One region of the Streptomyces sp. NPDC051563 genome, then DNA from elsewhere that is predicted to be linked to it. Evidence: riboswitches for the same ligand, from Rfam matches in the RefSeq annotation. Region 1 holds a riboswitch; each other region holds the start of a gene.
What was found. A riboswitch is a leader RNA that binds a small molecule or an ion and turns the genes downstream of it on or off. The one in region 1 is predicted to bind thiamine pyrophosphate.
Positions count from the first base shown of each region.

Region 2: linked by a shared signal. The riboswitch ahead of thiO (glycine oxidase ThiO) and the one ahead of thiC (phosphomethylpyrimidine synthase ThiC) in region 1 are both predicted to bind thiamine pyrophosphate.
Region 3: linked by a shared signal. The riboswitch ahead of ACIA8F_RS18505 (thiamine ABC transporter substrate binding subunit) and the one ahead of thiC (phosphomethylpyrimidine synthase ThiC) in region 1 are both predicted to bind thiamine pyrophosphate.

Region 1 is NZ_JBITDL010000001.1:220,776-224,788, reverse strand. Features, by position in the region: gene ACIA8F_RS01080 (glycosyltransferase) at 1-614, shown strand, start outside; gene thiC (phosphomethylpyrimidine synthase ThiC) at 685-2,472, opposite strand; TPP riboswitch at 2,467-2,611, opposite strand; gene ACIA8F_RS01070 (YibE/F family protein) at 2,684-4,013, shown strand, end outside.
Region 2 is NZ_JBITDL010000030.1:825-4,837, reverse strand. Features, by position in the region: gene ACIA8F_RS30005 (thiazole synthase) at 52-846, opposite strand; gene thiS (sulfur carrier protein ThiS) at 851-1,051, opposite strand; gene thiO (glycine oxidase ThiO) at 1,048-2,271, opposite strand; TPP riboswitch at 2,269-2,381, opposite strand; gene ACIA8F_RS29990 (NAD(P)/FAD-dependent oxidoreductase) at 2,512-3,756, shown strand.
Region 3 is NZ_JBITDL010000014.1:123,426-127,438, reverse strand. Features, by position in the region: gene ACIA8F_RS18505 (thiamine ABC transporter substrate binding subunit) at 1-1,099, opposite strand, end outside; TPP riboswitch at 1,184-1,292, opposite strand; gene rlmN (23S rRNA (adenine(2503)-C(2))-methyltransferase RlmN) at 1,354-2,466, opposite strand; gene ACIA8F_RS18495 (phosphatidate cytidylyltransferase) at 2,560-3,642, opposite strand; gene frr (ribosome recycling factor) at 3,642-4,013, opposite strand, start outside.

The DNA.
Region 1 (4,013 bases):
TCCGCGAAGAGGGGCAGCGGGCGAAGTACCTGCGCGACGCGGACGTCCTCACCGAAGGCCTCGCGAAGGAGCCCGACAACGCCCGGTACGCCTTCTACCTGGCCCAGAGCTGGCGCGACGCGGGCGAGCCCGCGAAGGCGCTCGCCGCCTACGACCACCGGGTGGCCATGGGCGGCTGGGCCGAGGAGACCTACTGCGCGCAGCTCTACGCCGCACGGCTCGCGGTCACCCTCGAAAGGCCGCCGTCCGAGGTGATGGACCGCTACCTCCGGGCGCACGAGAGCCGCCCCTCGCGGGCCGAGGCCCTCGGCGACCTCGCCCGGCTCTGCCGCCTCGAAAGCCGCTGGCCGCTCGCCTACCTGTTCGCCCGGCAGGCAGTACGGGTGCCCCGCCCGGACGACATCCTCTTCGTCGAGTTCGCCTGGCACGACTGGCGCGCACTCGACGAACTCGCGGTGGCCGCCTACTGGACCGGGGAGTACAAGGAGTCCGCGGACTGCTGCGCACTCCTGCTCCGGGACGGCAAGCTGCCCGAGGACCAGCAGGACCGGGTCCTCGCGAACCTCGAGTTCGCGCGGCGCAAGCTCGGCGTGGGCTCCCCGAGCTTCGCCTGACGCACCCGACGGCGGCCCGCGACTCCCCCCTCGGTGTCGCGGGCCGTCCGTTCGTGCCGTGGACGGGAGGTCAGTCCGCCAGCGGCAGGTACACGCGGTTGCCCGCGGCCGCGAACTCGGCGGACTTCTCCGCCATGCCCGCCTCGATCTCCTCGGCGCCCAGATCGCCGCCGTGCTGGCGGCGGATGTCCTGGGAGATCTTCATCGAGCAGAACTTCGGACCGCACATGGAGCAGAAGTGCGCGGTCTTGGCCGGCTCGGCCGGGAGGGTCTCGTCGTGGAACTCACGGGCCGTGTCCGGGTCGAGGGCCAGGTTGAACTGGTCCTCCCAGCGGAACTCGAACCGCGCGTCCGACAGGGCGTCGTCCCATTCCTGGGCGCCCGGGTGGCCCTTGGCCAGGTCCGCCGCGTGGGCCGCGATCTTGTACGTGATGACACCGGTCTTCACGTCGTCGCGGTTCGGCAGGCCCAGGTGCTCCTTGGGCGTGACGTAGCAGAGCATCGCGGTGCCCCACCAGGCGATCATCGCTGCGCCGATGCCCGAGGTGATGTGGTCGTACGCGGGCGCGACGTCGGTGGTCAGCGGGCCGAGCGTGTAGAACGGCGCCTCTTCGCAGATCTCCTGCTGGAGGTCGATGTTCTCCTTGATCTTGTGCATCGGGACGTGCCCGGGGCCCTCGATCATCGTCTGCACGTTGTGGCGCTTGGCGATCGTGTTGAGCTCGCCCAGCGTCTTCAGCTCCGCGAACTGCGCCGCGTCGTTGGCGTCCGCGATGGAACCGGGGCGCAGGCCGTCACCCAGGGAGTACGTGACGTCGTACGCCGCGAGGATCTCGCAGAGCTCTTCGAAGTTCGTGTAGAGGAAGTTCTCCTTGTGGTGCGCCAGGCACCAGGCGGCCATGATCGAGCCGCCGCGCGAGACGATGCCGGTCTTGCGGCGGGCGGTCAGGGGCACGTACGACAGCAGCACGCCGGCGTGGACCGTCATGTAGTCGACGCCCTGCTCGGCTTGCTCGATGACCGTGTCCTTGTAGATCTCCCAGGTCAGGTCCTCGGCGCGGCCGTCGACCTTCTCCAGCGCCTGGTACAGCGGCACGGTGCCGATCGGCACGGGGGAGTTGCGCAGCACCCACTCGCGGGTGGTGTGGATGTTGCGGCCGGTCGAGAGGTCCATGACCGTATCGGCGCCCCACTTGGTCGCCCAGGTCATCTTGTCCACCTCCTCCTCGATCGAGGAAGTGACCGCGGAGTTGCCGATGTTGGCGTTGACCTTCACCAGGAACCGCTTGCCGATGATCATCGGCTCGATCTCGGGGTGGTTCACGTTGACCGGCATGACCGCGCGACCTGCGGCGATCTCCTCGCGGACGACCTCGGGGGAGACGTTCTCGCGGATCGCGACGTACTCCATCTCCGGGGTGATCTCGCCGCGGCGGGCGTACGCGAGCTGCGTGACCGCGGCGCCGCCACGGCCTCGGCGGGGCTGGCGGGGACGGCCCGGGAAGACCGCGTCGAGGTTCTTGAGGCCACCGCGCGGCGAGGTGTGCTTGATGCCGTCGTCCTCGGGGCGCACGGGGCGGCCCGCGTACTCCTCGGTGTCGCCGCGGCTGATGATCCAGTTCTCGCGCAGCGGCGGCAGGCCGCGGCGCACGTCGGTCTCGATCTGCGGGTCGGTGTACGGCCCGGACGTGTCGTAGAGCGTCACGTCCTTGCCGTTGGTGAGGTGGACCTGGCGAACCGGCACCCGGATGTCGGGGCGGGAGCCCGCCACATATCCCTTGTGCCAGCCGGGCTGGCGCTCGTTCTGGCCGTCGGCGTCCTGGCTGACGGCAGGCGTGCGTGCGTCCTGAATGGTCATGAGACCTAATCTCCCTACGCCGGCATTACCCGGTAACAGGTTCGGCGGTCGACGCAGCCTCCTCCCGTACGCATCTTCGAATGCGAACGGTGATCAGCGCCCTCTCAGCCCGGTGCTCCGAGCTCCCGCGTTGTGCAAAGTAGCCCCCACGCTAGCGTCATGTGTGGCGTGCTGAACAGTGGGCCCCCTCATCTGTTGCGATGATCAGCCAGTGACGTCCTCGCCGCAGCCCCCCACCGAACCCACGGATCCCGCCGGCCACGCAGGTCATGCCGGCCACGCAGGCCACGCGCACGCGGACCCCGGCCATTCGCCCGCCGCCCCTTCCGGCCACTCCCACGGCCATGCGCACAGCCATGGCCCGGCGGCCCCCGTCTCGAAGCACCTGCGCAAGGTGATCGCGGCCGTACTGATCCCCTTCGCCGCCGCCGTCGTGATCGGCATGGTCGTGCTCTGGCCGGGCGGTGCGCCGGGCCACGAGCGCACCGGCGTCGGCTTCGACCGGCAGACCCAGCAGGGCACGGTCGTCGCGCTCCAGCACGTCGACTGCAAATCCGTGAACGCCGCACAGGTCCCGCCGACCGGTGACGCCTCCACCCCCGAGGGGCGCGAGGCCATCGCCGCGCAGAACGGCGAGTGCAAGAAGGCCACGGTCAGGGTGGGCAGCGGTCCCGACAAGGGCCGCGAGTTCGTCGAGATCGTCCAGCCGGGCGCCCCAAGGCAGTTGACGGACGGCCAGGACGTGGTGGTCGCCTACGCGCCGGACGCGCCCCGGGACCTCCAGTACTCCGTGATCGACGTGAACCGCAAGCTGCCGATGGCCCTGCTCGCCGGCATCTTCGCCCTCTCCGTCGTCATCGTCGGGCGGATGCGCGGGCTGTTCGCGCTCATCGCCCTCGTCGTCAGCTTCGCCGTGCTGACCCTCTTTATCCTCCCGGCGATCCTGCAGGGGTCGAATCCGCTGGTCGTGGCCGTGGTCGGAGCCAGCGCGATCATGCTGATCGCGCTCTACATGTGCCACGGGCTGACGGCACGCACCTCGGTGGCGGTGCTCGGCACGATCATCTCGCTGCTCCTGATCGGCCTGCTGGGCTCGCTGTTCATCGACTGGGCGTTCCTGAGCGGCAACACGGACGACAACACCGGGCTGATCCACGGGCTCTACCCGAACATCGACATGAGCGGTTTGCTGCTTGCGGGTGTCATCATCGGATCGCTCGGCGTCCTCGACGACGTGACCGTCACGCAGACCTCGGCGGTGTGGGAACTCCACCAGGCCGACCCGTCGATGGGACCGCGCGGGCTGTACCGGGCGGGCATCCGGATCGGGCGCGACCACATCGCCTCGGTGGTGAACACGCTGGTACTGGCCTACGCGGGCGCGGCGTTGCCGCTGCTCCTGCTGTTCTCCATCGCGAACAGCAGCATGGGGTCGGTGGCCAACAGCGAGCTGGTCGCGGAGGAGATCGTGCGGACCCTCGTGGGCTCGATCGGCCTGGTCGCCTCGGTCCCCGTGACGACGGCCCTGGCCGCGCTGGTGG
Region 2 (4,013 bases), on a different contig from region 1:
GCTGTGACGTGGGGCGAGGGCCCCGCGCGGGCGTGAACCCGTACAGCCCCCTCAGAACGCCGGGCGTTCCGGGTCCAGGGTGGCTCGGCCTTCTGTCGGGGAGGAGGGTTCCGCGAAGCGGCGTTGGGGGATGCGGCCCGCGCGGTGGGCCAGGCGGCCCGCCGAGACCGCGTCGCGCATGGCCGCGGCCATCAGGACGGGGAGCTGCGCGCGGGTCACCGCGGAGGCGAGCATGACCGCCGCGCAGCCGAGTTCCATGGCCAGGGCCACGTCCGAGGCCGTTCCGGCTCCCGCGTCCAGGATGACCGGGACCCCGGCCCGCTCGGTGATCAGCTCGAAGTTGTGCGGGTTGCGGATGCCCATGCCGGAGCCGATGGGGGAGCCGAGCGGCATGATCGCCGCGCAGCCCACGTCCTCCAGTTTGCGGGCGAGGACCGGGTCGTCGTTCGTGTAGGGGAGGACGGTGAAGCCGTCGTCGACCAGGGTCTCCGCCGCGTCGAGCAGCTCGACCCCGTCCGGGAGGAGGGTGCGTTCGTCGGCGACGACCTCCAGTTTGATCCAGTCCGTGCCGAGGGCCTCGCGGGCCAGCCGGGCCGTCAGTACGGCCTCGCCGGCGGTGAAGCAGCCCGCGGTGTTGGGGAGTACGGAGATGCCGAGGCGGTTCAGGACGGACAGGACCGAGCCCTGGACCGTCGGGTCGAGGCGCCGCATCGCGACCGTGGTGAGTTCGGTGCCGGACGCGACCAGCGCCCGTTCCAGGATGTCCAGGCTCGGGGCTCCGCCCGTGCCCATGATCAGGCGGGAGGAGAAGGTCCGGCCGGCGAGGGTGAAGGCGTCGTCTGCCATGGGGTCAGCCTCCCTGGACCGCGGTGAGGACCTCGACGCGGTCGCCGTCGGCCACGGAGGTGTAGGGCCATTGGCCGCGCGGCACGACGGTTTCGTTGAGGGCGGCCGCGACCCCCTTGGTGGCTTCGGTGAGGGTGGCGACCACGGTGGCGAGCATGGTCCCGTCCGCGATCTCGCGCGGCTCGCCGTTGACGGAAATGGTCATGCGAACGACTCCTGTCGCGTGAGGGGGGATGTGAGGGGGGATGCGGGGGTGGACGTGAGGGTGAAACGGCGTGGGGTGAAGGGGCGGGCGATCTCCGGCAGTTCGCCGGTGGTCAGGAGGTCCGCCATCACGTCCCCGGTCAGCGGGGTCAGCAGGACGCCGTTGCGGTAGTGCCCGGTGGCCAGGTGCAGGCCGGGGAGTTCGGTCGGGCCGAGGAGGGGGGCGTTGTCCGGGGAACCGGGACGCAGCCCCGCGCGGGTCTCCACCAGGGGGAGTTCGGTGATCCCCGGCACCAGTTCGTGGGCGTCGCGCAGGAGTTCGTAGACCCCGCCCGCGGTGACGGTGGTGTCCCAGCCGAGTTCCTCGCTGGTGGCGCCGACGACGAGTTCGCCGTTCTCGCGGGGGACCAGGTAGACGTGGCTGCCGCGCACCACGGCCCGTACGGTCCGTGACAGGAACGGCGCGTAGGACGGCGGCACCGCGAGGCGCAGCACCTGCCCCTTCACCGGCCGTACGGGGGCCACGGCCTCGGGCGGTACGCCGTCCAGCCGGCCGCTGAGCGAACCCGCGGCCAGCACCACCTGGTCGGCGCGCAGCTCCGTGGCATCCGAGTCGTCGAGGACCGCGCCGCAGGCCCGGTCGGCGGTGGTCAGCAGCCGGGCCGCGGCGGCGCGGTGCAGGGTGACGCCGGCCCGTTCGCAGGCGGCCAGCAGGGCGGCGGCGAGGCGGCGGGGGTCGACCTGGTGGTCGCCGTCCACGCGCAGGCCGCCGCGTACGCCCGGAGCCAGCATCGGCTCCAGGCGGCGGCACTCGCGGCCGGTCAGCCACTCGGACTCCAGGCCGCAGCGGCGCTGGAGGGCGTGCAGCTCGCGCAGGTGCAGCCGGTCGTCGGCGTCGAGGGCGACGGCGAGGGTGCCGCAGGCGCGGTAGCCGATGTCCATGCCGCCGCTGGCTTCGGCGAGCTCGGCGGCGAACGCGGGGTAGCGGGCGGCGGAGGCGAGGTTGAGCCCGAGCAGGGTCTCCTCGCCGTAGTGCAGCTCGGTGACGGCGGCCAGCATGCCGGCCGCGACCTGGGCGGCGCCGCCGCCGGGGTCCGGATCGGCCAGCGCGGTGCGCAGCCCGCGGCGAGCCGCCCGCCAGGCGGTGACCAGCCCGATGATGCCGCCCCCGATGACGAGGACGTCGTGGCCGGGACTCCGGCCGTTCCTGGATGAATGCATGGGCGTCCAGCCCCTCCCTTCGCCGGCATGACCCGGATCAGGTTCGTACGGTCGGAGGCCGGCCAGCCTCCCTCTCAGCCCGGTGCGCCCGGACTCCCGCGATAGGTTCGGTGCCAGAGTAACGCCGAGGCCGACGGCCGGTAAGGCTGCCTCCCCGGTGCCGGGGCCGGCCCGGCCCGGCCCGCGGGAGGTTTCCGCCCGCTATTCCTGGCGGACCGTCAGTTGATTAGGCTGAGCCGCGTGAGCGAGCAGACGCAACAGCAGACGCAACAGGCCGGCACCCCTCCGCGCGGAGTCGTGATCGTCGGCGCCGGAATGGCCGGGGTCCAGACCGCGGTTGCCCTGCGGGAACAGGGCTGGACCGGCCCCGTCACCCTGCTGGGGGCCGAACCCCACCAGCCCTACGACCGGCCCCCGCTGTCCAAGGCGGTGCTCCTCGGCAAGGCGGAGGACTCGGCCTTCGACGTCGACTTCGAGGAGCTCGGCATCGGGCTCCGGCTGGGCGTCGAGGTCACCGGGCTGCGCCCCGCCGACCGGGAGGTGGACACCGAGGCGGGCCCGGTCCCGTACGAGGTCCTCGTGCTGGCGACCGGCGCCCTCCCGCTGACCCTGCCCGGCGCGGAGGGCGTCCCCGGGGTGCACCTGCTGCGCACCCTGGACGACGCGGCCCGGCTGCGGCCCGTACTGGAGGCCGGCTCGCCGGTGGTCGTGGTCGGGGCCGGCTGGATCGGGGCGGAGTTCGCCACCGCCGCGCGCGGGGCGGGCTGCGCGGTGACCGTCGTCGAGGCGGCCGACCGGGTGCTGGCGGGCGCGCTGCCCGCGGAGGTCGCCGAGCCGATGGGGCGGTGGTACGCCCAGGCGGGCGCCGAGCTGCTGACCGGCGCGCGGGTGGCCTCCGTGGAACCGGGCCGGGTCCTGCTCGCCGACGGGCGGGCGCTGCCCGCCGGGGCGGTGGTGGTGGGCATCGGCGCCCGGCCGGCCACCGGATGGCTGGCGGGGTCGGGAGTGGAGCCCGGGGCGGACGGGGCGGTGATCGCCGACGAGCGGCTGCGCACCTCGGTGCGCGGGGTGTACGCGGTGGGGGACTGCGCCTCGTTCCCCTCGGGGCGCTACGGGTCCCGGCTGCTGGTGCACCACTGGGACAACGCGCTCCAGGGGCCGCGGGTGGTCGCGGCGGACATCGTGGCCGGGGGCTCCGGCGAGCAGGTCTACGACCCGGTGCCGTACTTCTGGTCGGAGCAGTTCGGCCGCTTCGTGCAGTACGCGGGGCACCACGGCTCCGCGGATGCGCTGGTGTGGCGCGGCTCCCCGGCGGAGGACACCTGGTCGGTGTGCTGGCTGCGGGAGGGGCGGCTCGTCGCGGTCCTCGCGGTGGGGCGCCCGCGCGACCTCGCCCAGGGGCGGCGCCTCATCGAGTCGGGCGTCCCGGTGGACCCGGCGAAGGTCGCGGACCCGGGGGTCGCCCTGAAGTCGGCCCCCCACTGACCCGGCGAAGCCGTCCCGGCGACGCCCCCGGGCAGCACCTGGGCCCCGAGCCCGAACACCCCGTGCCCGCCCGGCCCCGAGCCCGGGGGCCTTGCCCTGGGCGCTGCCCGGCCCGGCTGCACCGGCTCCCGCCCGGGCCGGCCTCGAGCCCGGGGCCCTTGCCCTGAGCGCCCCCGGGCTGCGCCGACACCCGCCCGGTCCCGGCCCTGGGAAGTCCCCTAACCGCCCTTCGCCCGTTCCCCGGGCAGCGCCCGGAC
Region 3 (4,013 bases), on a different contig from region 1:
CGGACCAAGCCTTGACCCACTGGTCGCGGTTCTTGGCGATGGCCTCCGGGGCGACCGTCTCGGGCTTCTCGATGACCACGCCGTGCTTGGTGAACAGCTCCGGGAGGACCGCGTCCTTGGTCACCGGGTTCACGAACATCTGGAGCGGCATGTCCTCCTGGAACTTCTTGGAGATCAGGAAGTCCAGGAGCGCCTTGCCGCCCTCCTCGTTCTTCGCGCCCTTGAGCAGACCGGCGAACTCGGTCTGGCGGAAGCAGGTGCCCGTCGAGACGCCCGTGGGGGCCTCGGCCGGCTGCGGCTCGCCGTACAGGACCTCGACCGGCGGGCTGGAGGCGTAGGAGACGACCAGCGGGCGGTCGCCCTTGGCCTTCTTGCCGCCCGCGGAGCCGGAGAAGCGCTCGTTGTAGGCCTGCTCCCAGCCGTCGACGACCTCGACGCCGTTGGCCTTGAGCTTGCTCCAGTAGTCCTTCCAGCCCGCGTCCCCGTACTTGCCGACGGAGGCGAGGAGGAAGCCCAGGCCGGGCGAGGAGGTCGCGGCGTTCTCGGTGACCAGGAGGTTCTTGTACTCCGGCTTGATCAGGTCGTCCAGCGTCTGCGGCGGGGCGAGCTTCTTGTCGGCGAAGTAGGCCTTGTCGTAGTTCACGCAGATGTCGCCGGAGTCCACGGGGGTGACCCGGTGCTCCTTGTCGAGCACGAACTCGGGCTTCACGTCGGCGAGCCCCTTGGCCTCGTACGGCGTGAAGATGCCGTTGTCGAGGGCACGGGAGAGGAGCGTGTTGTCCACGCCGAAGAAGACGTCGCCGCGCGGCGAGCCCTTGGTGAGGATCTCCTGGTTCAGGGCCGCGCCGGCGTCGCCCGACTTCAGGACCTTGACGGTGTAGCCGCTCTGCTGCTCGAACTCCTTGAGGACCGTGTCGGTCACGTTGAAGGAGTCGTGCGAGACGAGGGTGATCGTCTTGCCGGTACCGGACTTGGACGCCGGGGCGTCGCTCGCCCCGGCGGACTTGTCCTTGGCGTCGCCGCCGCCGCAGGCGCTGAGCGTGGTGACGCCGAGCGCGGCCGCGAGCGCGATGCCCGCCAGCTTCTTGGTGGTGCTCATTGGTGCATTCCTCCTGGGATGTCCAGGAGAAGACGCGGCCCTGCCCGGCGCTCTGTGGAGCGGTCGCCGGGCAGGGCGCAACAGCTTGAGTGGTGACCGAACTTCCTACCCCGAATGACCGGGGCGAGGTTCAGAGGGTCTGCGGTGACGGATACCGCACTCTCAGCGCTGTGGCGCTCCCCTGTCGGAATATGAAATTGGTTGTTCGGCCACAGAGTACCCCGCGGCCGAAAGCAAACCTCAACTGGCGAAAATCATCGCTCCGAGGCGGCGAGCTGGCCGCACGCGCCGTCGATCTCCTGCCCGCGGGTGTCGCGGACGGTCACCGGCACGCCGTGGCGGGCGATGGCGTCCACGAACGCCTTCTCGTCCTCGGGCCGCGAGGCGGTCCACTTCGAGCCGGGCGTCGGGTTCAGCGGGATCAGATTGACGTGCACGCGCTTGCCCTTGAGCAGCTTGCCGAGCAGGTCACCGCGCCAGGCCTGGTCGTTGATGTCGCGGATCAGGGCGTACTCGATGGAGATCCGGCGGCCGGACTTCTCCGCGTACTCCCACGCCGCACCGAGCACCTCGCGGACGTTCCAGCGGGTGTTCACCGGGACCAGGGTGTCGCGGAGCTCGTCGTCCGGGGCGTGCAGGGAGACGGCGAGGCGGCACTTGAAGCCCTCGTCGGCGAAGCGGAGCATCGCCGGGACCAGGCCCACGGTGGAGACGGTGATCCCGCGCTGGGACAGGCCCAGGCCGTCGGGCTCCGGGTCGGTGAGGCGGCGGATGGCGCCGACGACGCGGTTGTAGTTCGCGAGCGGCTCGCCCATGCCCATGAAGACGATGTTCGACAGCCGGGCGGGCCCGCCGGGGACCTCGCCGTCGCGCAGGGCGCGCATGCCGTCGACGATCTGGTGGACGATCTCCGCCGTCGACAGGTTGCGGTCGAGGCCGGCCTGGCCGGTGGCGCAGAACGGGCAGTTCATGCCGCAGCCGGCCTGCGAGGAGATGCACATGGTGACCCGGTCCGGGTAGCGCATCAGCACGGACTCGACGAGCGTGCCGTCGTGCAGCTTCCACAGGGTCTTGCGGGTGGTGTCGTCATCGCACGAGATGTGCCGCAGGACGTTCATCAGGTCCGGCAGCAGCTCCTGCTGGAGCTTCTCGCGCGAGGCGGCGGGGATGTCGGTCCACTCGGCCGGGTCGTGCGCGTACCGGGCGAAGTAGTGCTGGGAGAGCTGCTTGGCCCGGAAGGGCTTCTCGCCGATCGCGGCGACCGCCTCCCGGCGCTCCTCGGGGGTGAGGTCGGCGAGGTGCCGGGGCGGCTTCTTCGCTCCGCGAGGGGCGACGAAAGTGAGCTCTCCCGGGACAGGGCGGGCCATGGCAGGTACTCCTTGTAAGACGAAAGGCGCGCCGCAGAAGCAGCGCGCCTTCCAAGAGTAACCGCCCCGCCTGTACGGGCGCCTTTTCGCAGGTCAGCCGGTGCCGACGAACAGGGCCAGCAGCAGCCACACCACCGGGGCCGTCGGAAGCAGGGAGTCCAGCCGGTCCATGATGCCGCCGTGGCCCGGCAGCAGGGTGCCCATGTCCTTGATCCCGAGATCCCGCTTGATCATGGATTCCCCGAGGTCGCCGAGCGTGGCGCTGACGGCGACGGCGAGGCCGAGCACCAGGCCCTGCCACCAGACGCCCCCGTCGATCAGGAACTCCATGCACAGCGCGCCGGCCCCCATCGCGAAGGCCACCGCTCCGAAGAGCCCCTCGCGGGTCTTTCCGGGGCTGATGCGCGGCGCGAGCTTGGTCTTGCCGAAGCGCCAGCCCACCGCGTAGGCCCCGGTGTCGCTGACCACGGTCAGGACCAGGAAGGTGACGACCCGCTGGGGCCCGTCGTCGGCGGTGAGCAGCATCGCGACGAACGTGGCCAGGAAGGGCACGTAGAACGCCGCGAAGACACCGGCGGTGACGTCCTTGAGGTAGTCCTCGGGCGGTTCGGTCATCCGCCAGACCAGGACCGCGAGGGCGGTGAGCGCCATCGCCACCCAGGCGCCCTCGGCCCCGCGGACGTACCCGGCGATGACCATCGCCGCCCCGCCGATCGCGAGCGGGACCAGCGGGGCCTTGATGCCCTTCTTCTCCTGGAGCCGGGAGGTGAGCTCCCAGAGGCCGACGACGACCGCCACGACGACGACGCCGACGAATACCGCCTTGACGATGAACAGCGAGGCGAAGATCACCGCGCCGAGGCCCACTCCGACCCCTATGGCGGCACGCAGGTCCCGCCCGGCCCGCTTCTTCTGAGGCGGCGGGGAGGCGTCCTGCGGTGCCGGCGAAGGCGGGGTCGGCGGCGGGGGGCTGGGCATGGGCTCCTGCGGCGGCGTATCGGCGCGGAAGAGGGGGCCGCCGTCAGCGGCGGCCCCCCGATCGCGTGCTTCCCGGTCGTCGAAGTCACGGCCGGCGGCATCGGGCACGATGGGCATGGGCCGAGTGTGCGGGCCCACCAGCGCATCGTAGGCGGGACCCGCCGGAACCGGCTCCGGCTGCCAGGAAGTGTCGTTCATCAGACTTCGAGGAGCTCGGCTTCCTTGTGCTTGAGCAGCTCGTCCACCTGCGCGACGTACTTCGCGGTGGTGTCGTCGAGCTCCTTCTCGGCGCGGCGCACCTCGTCCTCGCCGGCTTCCTTGTCCTTGACGAGCTTGTCGAGGGCGTCCTTCGCCTTGCGGCGGATGGCGCGGATCGAGACCTTGGAGTCCTCGGCCTTGGTGCGCGCGACCTTGATGTACTCCTTGCGGCGGTCCTGCGTCAGCTCGGGGAAGGTCACCCGGATGATGCTGCCGTCGTTGCTGGGGTTGACGCCCAGGTCGGAGTCGCGGATGGCCGTCTCGATGTTGCGCAGGGCGCTCTTGTCGAACGGGGTCACGATCGCCATGCG